Regions from separate parts of the Mycobacterium sp. smrl_JER01 genome, predicted to be linked through region 1. Evidence: riboswitches for the same ligand, from Rfam matches in the RefSeq annotation. Region 1 holds a riboswitch; each other region holds the start of a gene.
The links. Region 1 has a riboswitch for cobalamin ahead of ACNUDN_RS10060 (FecCD family ABC transporter permease). Riboswitches for the same ligand answer to the same signal wherever they lie in the genome.
Positions count from the first base shown of each region.

Region 2: linked by a shared signal. The riboswitch ahead of ACNUDN_RS24450 (energy-coupling factor ABC transporter permease) and the one ahead of ACNUDN_RS10060 (FecCD family ABC transporter permease) in region 1 are both predicted to bind cobalamin.
Region 3: linked by a shared signal. The riboswitch ahead of ACNUDN_RS19685 (ABC transporter substrate-binding protein) and the one ahead of ACNUDN_RS10060 (FecCD family ABC transporter permease) in region 1 are both predicted to bind cobalamin.

Region 1 is NZ_JBLXXK020000001.1:2,134,863-2,139,568, reverse strand. Features, by position in the region: gene ACNUDN_RS10070 (ABC transporter substrate-binding protein) at 1-673, opposite strand, end outside; gene ACNUDN_RS10065 (ABC transporter ATP-binding protein) at 730-1,527, opposite strand; gene ACNUDN_RS10060 (FecCD family ABC transporter permease) at 1,551-2,630, opposite strand; cobalamin riboswitch at 2,740-2,920, opposite strand; gene ACNUDN_RS10055 (HNH endonuclease family protein) at 3,652-4,359, opposite strand; gene ACNUDN_RS10050 (hypothetical protein) at 4,356-4,694, opposite strand; gene recG (ATP-dependent DNA helicase RecG) at 4,691-4,706, opposite strand, start outside.
Region 2 is NZ_JBLXXK020000001.1:5,197,817-5,202,522, reverse strand. Features, by position in the region: gene ACNUDN_RS24465 (energy-coupling factor ABC transporter ATP-binding protein) at 1-176, opposite strand, end outside; gene ACNUDN_RS24460 (CbiQ family ECF transporter T component) at 169-915, opposite strand; gene ACNUDN_RS24455 (energy-coupling factor ABC transporter substrate-binding protein) at 925-1,290, opposite strand; gene ACNUDN_RS24450 (energy-coupling factor ABC transporter permease) at 1,345-2,064, opposite strand; cobalamin riboswitch at 2,106-2,307, opposite strand; gene ACNUDN_RS24445 (serine hydrolase) at 2,332-3,693, opposite strand; gene mhuD (mycobilin-forming heme oxygenase MhuD) at 3,668-3,997, opposite strand; gene ACNUDN_RS24435 (alpha/beta fold hydrolase) at 4,037-4,706, shown strand, end outside.
Region 3 is NZ_JBLXXK020000001.1:4,235,698-4,240,403, reverse strand. Features, by position in the region: gene ACNUDN_RS19690 (ABC transporter permease) at 1-929, opposite strand, end outside; gene ACNUDN_RS19685 (ABC transporter substrate-binding protein) at 954-2,564, opposite strand; cobalamin riboswitch at 2,584-2,726, opposite strand; partial or broken gene cysD (sulfate adenylyltransferase subunit CysD) at 2,754-3,726, shown strand; gene cysC (adenylyl-sulfate kinase) at 3,726-4,706, shown strand, end outside.

The sequences.
Region 1 (4,706 bases):
GTGGCCCGCCGAAGGCGCCGGAGGAGAACACGGTGTCGGTGCCGCTATCGAACACGAAGATGGTCGGCTTTGTCTCGGCCTGCGGCGCGCCACGTAAGGTTTCCAGCCGGGCGGCGATGTCGTCGGCTGCTTGAGACCCTGTGTCGGAGTGTCCTGTGAGGGTTCCGATGTTGCGGAGATCGGTATCGAGCGCGACCCATGGATCCATGGTGCCGCGGATCGGCTGCCCGTCGACTTGTTGGCATGCTTCGGATAACTGGTAGACGGCAATATCGTGCGTCGCAAGGATTTCGGGGGTAATCCCCCGTTCTTCGCCCATGCCGTAGTTGTATCCGGCGAAGAGTACCTGCGGTTTGGCGGCGACAATGTTCTCGAGTGTCGGCTGCTCTGGTGCCACCTCGTTGAGACCGTCTATCTGGGAACCGTATTTGAGCCGGAGCACCGCGGCGTCGCGGCTCATGGAGCTGACCGCAGTCATCTGATCACGGGCACCGGCAGCCAAGGCGATCGCAATCATTCCTCCATCATTAACGAACAACCGGTCAAGCGGCTGCTCATAGGAGACCTGTTCACCGCAGTTGGTTACCGTCACAGTGTCGGCCGTCGCCGACATATCGGCCCCCGCCGAGCACGCCGCGGTCACCCCGGCTATGACTGTGGAGACAGCCAGCATGACTAAGGGTCGACTTGCTTTGTGCGTCAAAGGTTTCTGTGCCACTGTCGTAGTCCTCATGATGGGTTCGGTGCCGGGTGGGCATGGGTGAGCAGGAGATGGGAATGTCCGGTTGTGGGATGGACAATGATGTCGCCGGCTACGCCGAAGACCTGCCGCAGAAGGGCTGAGTCGAGGACCTTGGTGGGTGGCCCGTGGGCGTACACCCCGCCGCCGGCTACGACTGCGACCGCATCGAAATGTCGCAGCACCAAGTCAAGGTCGTGCATTGCCGCGACGACCGTGCATTGCAGATCATCGAGAATCTGCATGAATCTCAGCCGCCACGCTGCGTCGAGGTGGTTGGTGGGCTCGTCGAGGACGAGTACCGGAGTTCGCTGCGCCAACGCGCGGGCGAGGACTACCCGGTGACGTTCACCACCGGAAAGGTGAACGCATGATCGATTCCCCCACCCGTGCAGACCGACGGCGTTGAGGGCCTCGTTGACGATATTCTGCTCGCCGGTTACCGCGGCCGACCATGGGTTTCGGTACGGGGTCCTGCCCAGTCCCACGGCCTCGGCAACGGTCAATTCCCCCGAGGGCTGCTCTTCTTGCCCGACCACGGCGATAGTGCGTGCCCGATGTCGGGCCGACATCCGGTACATATCGTCGCCCTGGACTCGGATCGTCCCCGATGCTGGTGCGTCGAGACCGGATAGGGTGCGCAGCAGAGTGGTTTTGCCGGCGCCGTTGGGCCCGATGACCGCCAACCGCGTCCCGGCAGGCACGGTGAGGTCCACACCGGAGACCACCGTTCTGTTGCCGCGGCGGCATTTCACGCCTTGGGCGGTCACAGAGACACCGGTCGGCATCGTGGTTGTGATCGCGGCGGTCTTCACGTGTTGTTGCCGAATTCATAGCGCCGCCGCCCCATCAGGTATAGAAACACGGGTGCGCCGACGAGGCCGGTGATGATGCCCAACGGCATTTCCCGGGGCGCTGCCAGCTCCCGCGACATCACGTCGACCCACACCATGAACAGTGCCCCACCGCAGACCGCGACCGGGAGCATCGCGCGGTGGGTGGCGCCGACAACCATTCGCGCCGCGTGGGGCACGATGAGACCGACAAAGCCGATGCCACCGGATACGGCGACCAGTACGCCGACGAGGACCGCTTGGACCAGAAACAACGTGTTGCGCAACGCCCGGACCGGTACACCGAGAGATGTTGCTGTGTCGGTACCTGCGGAATAGGCATCGAGCCATGAGTGGATGAGTAGCGCAGCAGTGAGTGACACCAGCACCACCGCGGCGGTGAGCGGAACTTTGGCCCAGGTTGCTCCGGCAACGCTGCCGAGTAGCCAGAACATGACGCTTTCGGCGGCGTGGGGATCACCGGCTGTGAAGACGAGCAGCGACGAGAGCGCCATGAACGCCGAGGAAAGCACCACGCCGGACAGGATCAAGCGCAGTGCCGTGAGACTGCCTTGGGCGCGTGCCACCGCGTAGACGGTGAGCGTTGCGATCAAAGATCCGATGAGCGCAGCGCCCGACAGCGCCCAGATCCCCAGGGATGAGAGCGCGCCGAGGGTGATCACGGCCGTCGCACCCACAGACGCACCTGCTGACACACCGAGTAGATAGGGTTCGGCCAGCGGGTTTCGCACGAGGGCCTGCATGAGGGCGCCGGCCAGCGCCAGACCCGCACCGACCAGCGCTGCCAGGATTGAACGCGGCAGGCGGAGCTCCCAGATGATGGTCTGGTATCCCACATCACTTGTGGCGCCGGTGAATCGGCCGGCGACGGCATCCCAGACATCTCGCAGTGGTATGTCCTCAGCGCCGAAGGCGACCGAAACGACGATGCTCGTCACGGTGAGGGCGGCGAGCACGGTGGTCAGCGCGACAACCGGCGCACGGTGCACAGTGGCTACCGATGCCTGGTCATAGCGGATTGTCTCGCGGACGGTCATTGCCCGGCTGTCTGAGACGGACGCGAGCAGAAGGCGGGGTGCGGCCCGCAAACGGTGATGAACAAGTCTTGCCTCGGTATGTCGGGGTATCTGAACGCGAGATACACGGTGGACACAGCTGAGAGCGGCAGGTAATCGGACTTGGGATCGTCCGCACTCGGCTGGTGGCCGGGGTTTCCGATCACCGATGTCGAGTACGTTTCCCTTACCGTTGCGCGTCAGTCCCGGAGTCTCACCGGGTTCCCTGACACCCGCATTGCACGGATGTAACCGTTCTCAACAACGCAGGCTATCCCATCACCGCCACATTGAGGCCACAGATCAGTGTGGCCCGCGGGTACAGCTACCTAAGGGCGGCCCCGACTCAGCGAAGCTGTACACCGAGATGGTGCGCCGTGGCGTCCACGTGCTGCCCTGCCCACCGTTTCACTGGGCCAATCCCGACGAAGGCATGCTCCTGATCCGACTATCTCGGGCCAGGCCCACCGGAGCAGTCCAGACTGCGGCGCGCACCCTGGATGTTGAACGGACCCCAGCACAAACGGTTGGCTTGCCGTCGATGAATCCCCCCGCGCCACCCGTTGTGTAACCATCGCAACCCTTTGTAATATAAATGATAATCATTTTCAATAGCGGTGGTGCGAAACGACGATGCCCCGCCCACAGATCGCCTGCCCGCCTTCGTTGCCATGTTGCCGAACACCGTCTGATCGCCAACTCGTCGCCTGGCCGCCCTTGAAGGGTCGAGTTTGCATGCGCAACAATAGAACTGAGTTTGGCGTTGCGATCCGCGGGTGTGCCGTTGACGTCGTGGACAATGCGGGCGATGCTCTCCACCACACGCTTGACGTTTACGAGTGCCTGGGACCTATCGCTGGATTGCAGCGAACGTTGCAGTCGAGCCCGACCGGCGGCTGCTGGCCCAGCCGGCCATGACGGCGCTGGCCGCGAGGCCGATACGCGCTATACCGACCACCCATAACATGAGCCGAACTGCCACGCACGAACAGGCCCTTCCTCATCAACTACTCGGACATGTTGCTGCCGCATCACGCAACACCGGCACCGATGGTTCATCTAGCGCCAACCCATAGCCCCGCATCACCGCGATGAACTGCATCGCGTATTGGCAATGAAACGCGGCATTCGGCGGCATCCAGAAGGCCGGCTCCTTATCACCCTTGTCCTGATTCGCCTGCCCCTGCACCGCCAGGAGATTGGCGGGATCATTGGCGAACCGGACACGCAACGATTCCGGCCATGCCCACGCGCCCTGATCCCACGAATAGGCCAACGGCACGATGTGCTCGATCTGCACGGCTGCACCAGTCTTGTTGCCGCGCTGGAAAGCTATCGTCGTACTCGTGTACGGATCATGCAGCACACCGGTGGCCACCGCGCGCGGACAACGACTGATCTCCACATACGTCTTCTCGATCAAATCGCGATCGAGGATGTCGTTCCTGGTGTCGCATTGATTGTGTCCGCCAGGTGCATCGGTGTCATCAGTCCACGCCTCCCCGTACGCCGCACGGCGATAATCCCCATGACGGACACGAACTGGCACCACCGGCACTCCAGCGAGAACATCAACCCCAACGGTCACCGTCGGCTGATCGGCCCCGGCCACCGACGTCGACGGCCCAGCCGACGACATCACCGTTTGCACCGCCACCACAACCGCCAGCGCTGCAGCCGCACCCGACCAAGCCAACCTTGCCCGGGTCATCGGAGCGTTCCTGACATGAACTCAGCTTCTTGCAACGTCCCCGGCAACACGCCGAACCCCCCAAGGAATCGGGTATCGCAACCGTTGCGGCCACCCGCAGCGGTGGTGTCATCGGTCCACGACTCACCGAAAGCCGTTCGGCAATGGTCATTTCCGCGCAATCGGAACGGCACCTCGGCGAGACCGTCAAGCACATCGGCGCCCGGCGCGACGGTCGGGATGTCGGCCTGGGCGATGTAGTGCGACGGCGCCGACGACGTCGAGCCGACCTGGAAGGCGACGATCACCGCCAGCAGCACCACGACGGCCGGCCACCCGGTCTGTCTGCGACTCATGACATGTCCAGG
Region 2 (4,706 bases), 3.1 Mb from region 1:
GGCCTCGCCAGCCCCACGAGTATGCGCAGCAGTGTCGTCTTGCCAGAGCCGTTGGCGCCGAGCAACGCGATGCGCTGCCGCGGCCGCAGTGACAGGTTCACCCCGTCGAGGACCGGTGGTCTGCGCGGATAGGCGAAGCCGACATCCCGCAGTCCGAGGAGTTCGTCGTCAGCCACCGTTCCAGATCCTCCATGTCAGCACGGATGTGGCGACGACCGCCCCGAGCACCGCGGCGGTGACCGCCAGTCGCGCAGGACGCACCGGCCGGTCGGTGGTGAGCACCGCGGTCTGGCCCGGTTCGGCCCGCAGCGACATGGCCTCCGACATCGCGCGGGCGCGATCAATCGCGCGGACGAAGACCAGCGCGGACTGGGCTCCGATCACGGCGATCGCCTCCCGCGGGTTGCGCAGGCCCAACCGCAGCCCGATCGCCTCCCGGGAGGTGCGCGCCGACCGGATCAGGATGCCGACCAGCCGGTACGTCAGGTCCGCGACATGGCACAGCGGGGCCGGCACCCCGGCCCGTCGGGCCAGATCGAGCAGATCCGCCATCAGGGTCGTCATCGCCAGACCGATGGTCGCCGCCGATGCGGCGATGGCCCGAAGTGAGGTGTCGACTGCGAGGTCGACCCCGCCGGGCTCCAGGTGGGGCCCACCGCGGAATCCGATGGCGATCGGCAGCGAGCCAAGCACGATGAAGACGGCAGGCCCCAGTAGGGCGAGGGTGAACAGCCGAACCTGCACCCGGGCCACTACCAGAGTCGCCACCGCCACTGTGACCAGGACCAGCGGCGCACCGGTGCGCGGCGGCAGAACCATCGCGCACAGCAGCAAGCCCCCGAACAACCAGACTTTTTCGGCAGCTGGATCGGTCGACCACCGATTCTGCGCCGCACTGAGGTCGAGCGGATTCACGTGGGCGACTCAGTCGCCGACATGCGTCCCGTCTGCCGACCCACCCGTAGGTGCGCCGTCCGCCTGACCGCCCCCCACCGTGGCGGTGAGCGCCTCGGTACGTCCACGCTTGCGTCCGGCGTACCAGCCGACCGCGCTGCCCAGGACGATGCCGCCCAGGCCCGCCTGCAGTGCGAACAGACCGGACTCGACCTCACCGGGGAGCTCGCCGACCAGTGGCGAGAACCACGGCTGGTAGTCCTCGTGGATTTCGGTGATCACTTCTTCGGCCTGGCCGTCGGCACCGCCGAACTCTGCCTCGGAATCGGCGGCATACCCGTACAACAGCGATCCGACCGCGATGGCACCTGCGATGGCGAGCAATACGACGGCCATCACGATGACAGAACGTCGGCCCGATTCTGGGTTTTCGTTACGCGGAACCATCTGCTAGACCCCCGTCCGATCGCTGCTGGGCACCTCGTCGGCGGCGCTGGCCGGAACATCCTTGCGCTTCAGGAAGCCCAGGTTCAGCAGTTCCGAGGACGCAACCTGGATCAGCACCCGGACGATGACGACCGTGATGAGGCCTTCGACGATGGCCAGCGGCACCTGGGTGACCGCGAAGACACCCATGAACTCGGCGAGACTTTCGACGAACCCGCCCTCGACGGAGGGGAACGCCAGCGCCAATTGAATGCTGGTGACGACGTAGGTGACCAGGTCGGCGACGAAGGCCAACGCGAACACCGACGGCAGGATTCCGATCCCGGCCTTGCGGAGGGCGACGAAAACCGCGAAGCCGGCCCATGGCCCGGCGATCGCCATCGAGAAGGCGTTGGCTCCGAGCGTGGTGATTCCGCCGTGCGCGAGCAGCAGCGCCTGGAACAGCAAGACGATCGTGCCCAGAAACGCCATCACCGGTGGCCTGAATATCGCTGTGCCGAGTCCGGTTCCGGTGGGATGGGAACTCGACCCCGTCACCGACGGCAGCTTGATTGCGGACATGACGAACGAGAACGCGCCGACCGCGGCCAACAGCGGGCCTGCTGACGGCTGCCGCCTGACCGTCAGGACCACCTGTCTGGCCCCGTGGACGACGAACGGCGCCGCGACGATGGTCCACGCCACGGCGTGCGCCGGTGGGAGGAACCCCTCTGCAATGTGCATGATCTACTCGTTGAGCCTTTCTGCCCCGCACCTCGAGGGCATTCGATGTGGTCGCTGCGGCCGGTCTCCTGGCTCATGGGTTCACCGGACCACACAGAGTGGCCCGGAGTGCCGGCGTCCACCTTCCCACCCGCGCGAAAGCGCAGGCAGTGGCTACTTCGGTCACCGACTTCCCATTCACAGTGGCGAGGGCCGCCCCGGTCTCACACCGGGTTCCCGTACACCGCAGCAAAGGGAGCGTACCTCCTGGGCGGCTTCGGGTCGTGCTCAGTTCGGGATCAGGTCGAACGTCTGCCTGGCGATCGACATCAGCCAGGCCGCGGCGGTCTGACTGCGGAACTCCGGCCAGTTGGACTGCAGGCTGACCACCCACGGCTGGCCCGAGCGGTCGACGGCGTACCAGCTGAACGTCAGATCACCGGGTAGGTTGCCCGCCTTGGCGCCGATGTAGGGCCATTCGGCACGATCGAGATCGATCCCGGGCAGAAACGACAGGATGTCCTTGACCGGGGCCGCCTCGCCGACCGCGCCCTGCTGCAGTGCGGCGTGCAACCGGCAGATGTCGGCCGCGCTGCCATACCACTCTGCGCCGATGTCGGATGCCGGCATGTGGGCGCGTTTCGGATCCGGTTCGTAGGGGCGGGAATTGGTCTGTTGAAGCAGCTGCGCGCGACCCTCCCGGGTGGCCTGCTTCCACTGCTCACGAATGTCGGGGGTGCCCCAGCCGACAGAGAACAGTTCGTGCATCGTGGGGAACGGGGTCATGCTGGCCGGGTCGTGATGGCCGGCGTCGGCCAGGGCCCGCTCGATCGCTCCCGGTCCGAGCCGTTCGATCAGCAGGTCGGTGGCCATGTTGTCGCTGGCCGAGATCATCTGCTGTGCGGCGTCGCGCACGGAAACCGTTGCGCCGGGCGCGAGTTCGTCGAACCCCGAGGAGCCCACGGCCTTGGCCGCCGCGGTGATCGTCAGGGTGTCGCTCCACTCCAGCGTGTTCGCCTTGACCGCTTCGGCAACCGCGAACAACACGTAGAGCTTGAAGATCGATGCCAGCGGCAGCGACATGTCGGTGTTGGTGCCCGCGACCTTGACGCACCGGCCGTCGGTCACCTTGGCGACCTGATAGGAGTACCGCGCACCCGATTGGGTCAGCTGTTCGTCGATGTCGGACCAGGTGTCGATGCTGGGCGCGACGAGTTGCACGTCGAACCGGTCGACCATGCCGGCATCGTCGGTCCGCAGGTCGATGGTCTGGGCCACGCCATAGGAGTTGGTGATGGCGAGTTTCGCATGGCCCGCGCCGATGTCGACTCCGGTGACGGTGAAGGGGCGGTCCCACCACATCCGGTCCATCGTCACCCCGGCATGCTCGGCGACCTCGGGGGCCGCCAGGGTACGCACCCCGACCTCACCGATCGGCCAGTCGCTGTTGAGCATGTCCATGGTCTGCTTGGCCCGCAGACCCTGGGGCGTGTTGAGCTGGATGGGCACGCCGTAGGCGGCGTCGGCCGGCGCCGGTCGTGTGGCGGCACATCCGCAGGCCAGGGACACGACGCAGAGCAGTGCGATCACACAGCTGGCCACCCTGCGCCGGGCCCGGCCTGCCTCAGGCCTTGGTGTCAGTCCCCGCAACGTCGAGTACAACCTCGAATTCGAGCAGTGACGCGCCTTTGGCCACCGGGTTGGCGCGCTCACCTGCGTGTGCCTCGATCGCCGGGCCGCTGGCCCAGGCCTGGAATGCTTCTTCGGACTCCCACTGGGTGACGACGAAGTAGCGGTCCTCACCCTTCACCGGACGCAGCAGCTGAAAGCCCAGGAAACCGGGCTGGTTGTCGACGGCGTGGGCGCGGTGGGCGAACCGTTTCTCCAGTTCCGGACCGGCATCCGGCGGGACTTCGATCGCGTTGATCTTCACCACGGGCGTGTTGGTGGACATGGCGATCAGGCTACCGCGCCGGGTCGGCATGATGGCCTGATGGACTTCCTCACCGCTCGGGGTGGCAGCGGGCGGCCGCTGGTCCTGGTGCACGGGTTGATGGGCCGGGGCAGCACCTGGTCGAGGCAGCTGCCGTGGCTGACCAGGTGGGGGCGGGTCTACACCTATGATGCGCCGTGGCATCGGGGACGGGACGTCGCTGATGTGCATCCGATCTGTACCGAGCGGTTCGTCGACGACCTCGCAGATGCGGTCGCTCAGCTTGGTGAGCCCGCGGTTCTGGTGGGCCATTCGATGGGGGCGCTGCACTCCTGGTGCCTGGCAGCGGCACGGCCCGCGCTGGTTGCGGCGGTGGTGGTCGAGGACATGGCCCCCGACTTCCGGGGCCGGACCACCGGTCCGTGGGAACCGTGGGTGCATGCGCTTCCGGTCGAGTTCGGCTCGGCTGAGCAGGTGTTCGCCGAGTTCGGGCCGGTCGCGGGCCGGTACTTTCTGGAGGCGTTCGACCGGACGGCGACCGGCTGGCGCCTGCACGGTCATCCCGACAAGTGGATCGAGATCGCCGCCGAGTGGGGCACCCGTGATTACTGGGAGCAGTGGCGGGCGGTGTCGGTGCCGACGTTGCTGCTGGAGGCCGACGGTTCGGTCGCGCCGGAAGGGCAGATGCGAGCGATGGCCGACATGGCCCCCGGATCGACCTATCTGCGCG
Region 3 (4,706 bases), 2.1 Mb from region 1:
GCCATTGCGGCGACATCGGCGACCAGGTAGGTCAGTAGTCCGAAACCGGCGAGCAGGACCGACGCCGACTGGACGAAGGGCAGGTCCCGGGCCGAGATGGCGCGCAGCAGCTCGTGGGCGAGGCCCGGGTAGGCGAAAAGTGTTTCCACCACTGCGATCCCGCCGATGAGGCCCACGATCGCGCCGGCGAGGGGGTGCACGGCCGCCGACAGGGCGTTGGGTGCCGCATGGCGCAGGATGAGCCGCAGCTGTGGGACTCCGTTGATGCGTGCGGTGCGGATGTAGTCACTGCCCATCACCTCGGCCATCTGGGCCCGGGCGATACGGATGGGATGTGGTGCCAGGCCGCACAGCAGGCACACCACCGGCAGCACCAGCACTTCCGGTCGGTCCAGTGCACTGGTGCCGGTCGGGACCAGTGACACCGCCGGCAGCCAACCGAGACCCAACGCCAGCCAGGAGATACACAGCACGCCGATGACGAACGGGGGAATCGATTCCGACGCCAGCGCGATCCGACTGACCCACCGGTCGAAGCGCGATCCGGCGTAGGCGCCGGCGGTCAGTCCGAACAGAACCGACAGCGGGACCAGAAGCGTGACGGTGACCGCGGCCAACACCAGCGAATTGGCCAGCCGGAATCGCATCACTTCCGACACCGGCCGGTGCGAGAGCAGTGACATCCCGAGGTCGCCGCGGAGCAGTCCGGCGGCCCACTCGACGAACCGTACGATGGCCGGACGGTCGAGTCCGAGCTCTGCGCGCAGCACCGCCAGCTGTTCGGGGTCGGCCTGCCCCGCACCCTGGCGTGAGAGCAGTACTGTCGCAGCGTCTCCCGGGAGAAGTTCGAAGAGCCAGAAGATCAGGCCGGCCACCACGCACAGGACAGCCGCCGCCCCGGCCAGCCGCCCGGCGATGTAGCGCGTCATCTCAAGGCCCGGGCGGCGCGGCGGTCACGCCGACACCCAACTGGTGGAGAAGTTCGCCCAGTCGCCGGTTCCGGGGACGCCGTCGCGGATGCCCCGGACGTGACTTCGCACCGCTGTCGGCTGCAACGCAAAGGCGTGCAGAATGTGACCGCCGTCGGTCCAGAGTTGTTCCTGCAGTTGGCGATACAGCTCGGCGCGGCGATCGACGTCCATGGTGGCGCGCGCCTGCTGGAACGTCCGGTCCCAGCCGGGGTTCTTCCAGCCGGTGCCGTTGTCGGGTGCCTCTGAGGTCAGCGCCTGACCGTAGAAGTAGTCCAAACTGTAGTTCCACCAGCCTGTTTGCGTGAACGGGCGGTTGCCCGAGATCTGCGAGAAATAGATGTCGCCGGGTTCGGTCTGCAGTTCGACGGTGATCCCCGACCTCTTGGCCTGCTCGGCGAACAGGGTGGCCGATTCCAGCTGGCCCGGGCTGACGTCTGCGGTGTGCAGGGTGACGGTCAGATTCTCGTGCCCGGCTTCACGTAGCAGGGTGCGCGCCCGGTCCGGATCATAGGAGCGTTGCGGCAGCCCGTCGTGGTAGAACGGAGCCCCCTTGCCGTAGAGGTCGTTGCCCTGTTCGGCGAAACCGTAGAACACCGAATCCACCATCGCCTGGCGGTCGACGGACAACCGCATCGCCTCACGCACCCGGGGGTCATCGAATGGTGGTGTGTCGACCCGCATCTGGAAAGCCGACATCACACCGGCCGGAGGCGTGACGAGATAGACGTCGGGTTGCTCGCGCAGCGCGTTGCCCTGCATCGGCGCCAGTTCGTAGACGACGTCGGCCTCACCGGACAGGAAGGCGTTCAGACGTGGCTCGGTCGCGGCGATCTGCAGGATCTCGACGGCGTCGAGATTCGGTGCACCGTCCCAGTGCCGGTCGTTGCGGACCAGCCGGGTCCGGTCACCCGGTGACCACGACTCCAGGGCGAACGGGCCGGTGCCGACGGGCAGCGTCGTCGCGTCGAAATCGTCGGTGCCTTCCTTGATCACGTAGACGTACCAGCCGGCGAGTACGGATCCGAAGTCGGCGAGCGGCTCGTTCATCGCGACGACCACCGAGTGCTCGCCGTCGGTCCTGGTGGCCGGCAGGTCCACCATGGACAGGTCGCCGGCCGATGGCTTGTCGGCATCGAGCATCCGTTCCAGACTCCACATCACGTCGCGCGCCGTCAGCGGGCTGCCGTCGCTGAACTCCACACCCCGCCGGACATGCAGCCGCCATTCGGTGCCGTCGACGTTCGGTTCCAGCGATTCCGCCAGCCGGTAACGCAGCGTGAGGTCGTTGTTGTACTCGACCAGGTGGTCCCAGACGTTCTTGGACAGTGCGCCGCCCGCCGAGTGGGGCGCGACATGCGGATCGAGGACGTCGGCGCTTGCCGAGGTGCCTGCGAACACCGTGCGCAGGGTGCCGCCGCGCCGCGGCGCGTCCGAGGTCGGGTGCCCGGCGGGTGCGACGGTGCCGCAGCCGGCCGACAGCAGGGGAGCGCCGAGGGCAAGCAGTCCGACACCGCCCGCGCCGAGCAGAAACCGTCGCCGATCGACCCTGCGATGGCCGTGCGAGACAGAATTCGAGCCGGGAAGAATATTCACTTTGTACGTCCATCCTCGTGGGGGTTCGAAAATCCGCGCAGGCGATCTGGCTCCCCGTCGCGCGTGCGCGCATCGGGTCACAGTTGCGGGACAGCCCCGGATTCACACCGGTGTTCCCCTGCGTCGGACGACGGCAATCTAACACCGAACGTTGACAGTTGGGTCAGTCGTCGGGCACCATTTCGGGTTATGACCATAAATATGGTCAAATCTACCAACTTTACGAGGAATGATGACCGCGACCGATGAGCTCACGCAGAATGCGGGGCGATACGAGCTGAGTCACCTCCGTGCGCTGGAGGCCGAGGCGATCCACATCATCAGGGAGGTGGCTGCGGAGTTCGAGCGGCCCGTACTGCTGTTCTCCGGCGGTAAGGACTCCATCGTGATGCTGCACCTGGCCATCAAGGCGTTCCGGCCGGGACGGCTGCCCTTCCCGGTGATGCACGTCGACACCGGCCACAACTTCGAAGAGGTGCTGCAGGCCCGCGATGAACTCGTCGCCGAGTCCGGGGTGCGCCTGGTGGTGGCCAAGGTGCAGGACGACATCGACGCCGGCCGGGTGGTCGAGACCATTCCCTCGCGCAACCCCATGCAGACGTTCACCCTGCTGAGGGCGATCCGGGAGAACAAGTTCGACGCGGCGTTCGGCGGTGCCCGGCGCGACGAGGAGAAGGCCCGGGCCAAGGAGCGGGTGTTCAGCTTCCGCGACGAGTTCGGGCAGTGGGACCCGAAGAACCAGCGGCCCGAATTGTGGAACCTCTACAACGGCAGGCACCGCAAGGGCGAGCACATCCGTGCATTCCCGCTGTCGAACTGGACCGAGTTCGACATCTGGTCCTACATCGGCGCCGAGAAGATCACGCTGCCGTCGATCTATTACGCGCATCAGCGCAAGGTCTTCGAGCGGGACGGCATGTTGTTGGCGGTGCACAAGTTCCTGCAGCCGCGCAAGGAGGAGCCGATCATCGAGAAGACGGTCCGGTTCCGCACCGTGGGCGATGTGACGTGCACCGGTTGTGTGGAGTCCACCGCGGCGACGGTGTCAGAGGTCATCGCCGAGACCGCGATCTCGCGGCTGACCGAGCGTGGCGCCACCCGCGCCGACGATCGGATCTCCGAGGCGGGCATGGAAGACCGCAAACGTGAGGGGTATTTCTGATGACCACATTGCTGCGCATCGCGACCGCGGGCTCGGTCGACGACGGCAAGTCCACGCTGATCGGGCGCCTGCTCTTCGACTCCAAGGCGGTGATGGAAGACCAGCTCGCCGCGGTCGAGCGCACCTCCAAGGAGCGCGGGCACGACTACACCGACCTGGCGTTGGTCACCGACGGTCTGCGGGCCGAACGGGAACAGGGCATCACCATCGACGTGGCCTACCGCTACTTCGCAACCGCCAAGCGGAAATTCATCATCGCCGACACGCCCGGCCACATCCAGTACACGCGCAACATGGTCACCGGCACCTCGACCGCGCAGCTGGCCATCGTGTTGGTCGATGCCCGGCACGGTCTGCTCGAGCAGTCACGGCGTCATGCGTTCCTGGCTTCGCTGCTCGGTATCCAGCACATCGTCCTCGCGGTCAACAAGATGGACCTCATCGACTGGGACCGAGAGCAGTTCGAGAAGATCCGCGACGATTTCCACGATTTCGCCGCGCGCCTGGACGTCCACGACGTCACGACGATCCCGCTGTCGGCCCTCAACGGCGACAACGTGGTGTCCAAGTCCGCCGCCACTCCGTGGTACGAGGGACCCTCGTTGCTCGCCCACCTCGAAGAGGTCTACATCGCCGGCGACCGCAACCTCGTCGACGTCCGGTTCCCGGTGCAGTATGTGATCCGGCCGCAGACCCGCGAACACGCCGACCATCGCAGTTATGCCGGTACGGTCGCCAGCGGCGTGATGCGCCCGGGTGACGAGGTCGTGGTCCTGCCCACCGGCATCACCTCCCGCATCACCGAGATCGAGGGGCCCGGCGGTCCTGTCTCCGAGGCGTTCCCGCCGATGGCGGTGTCGATCAGCCTGGCCGACGACATCGACATCTCGCGCGGTGACATGATCGCCCGGCCGAACAATCAGCCCCGGGTCGACCAGGACTTCGATGCCACCGTCTGCTGGATGGCCGACGGGTCGGCG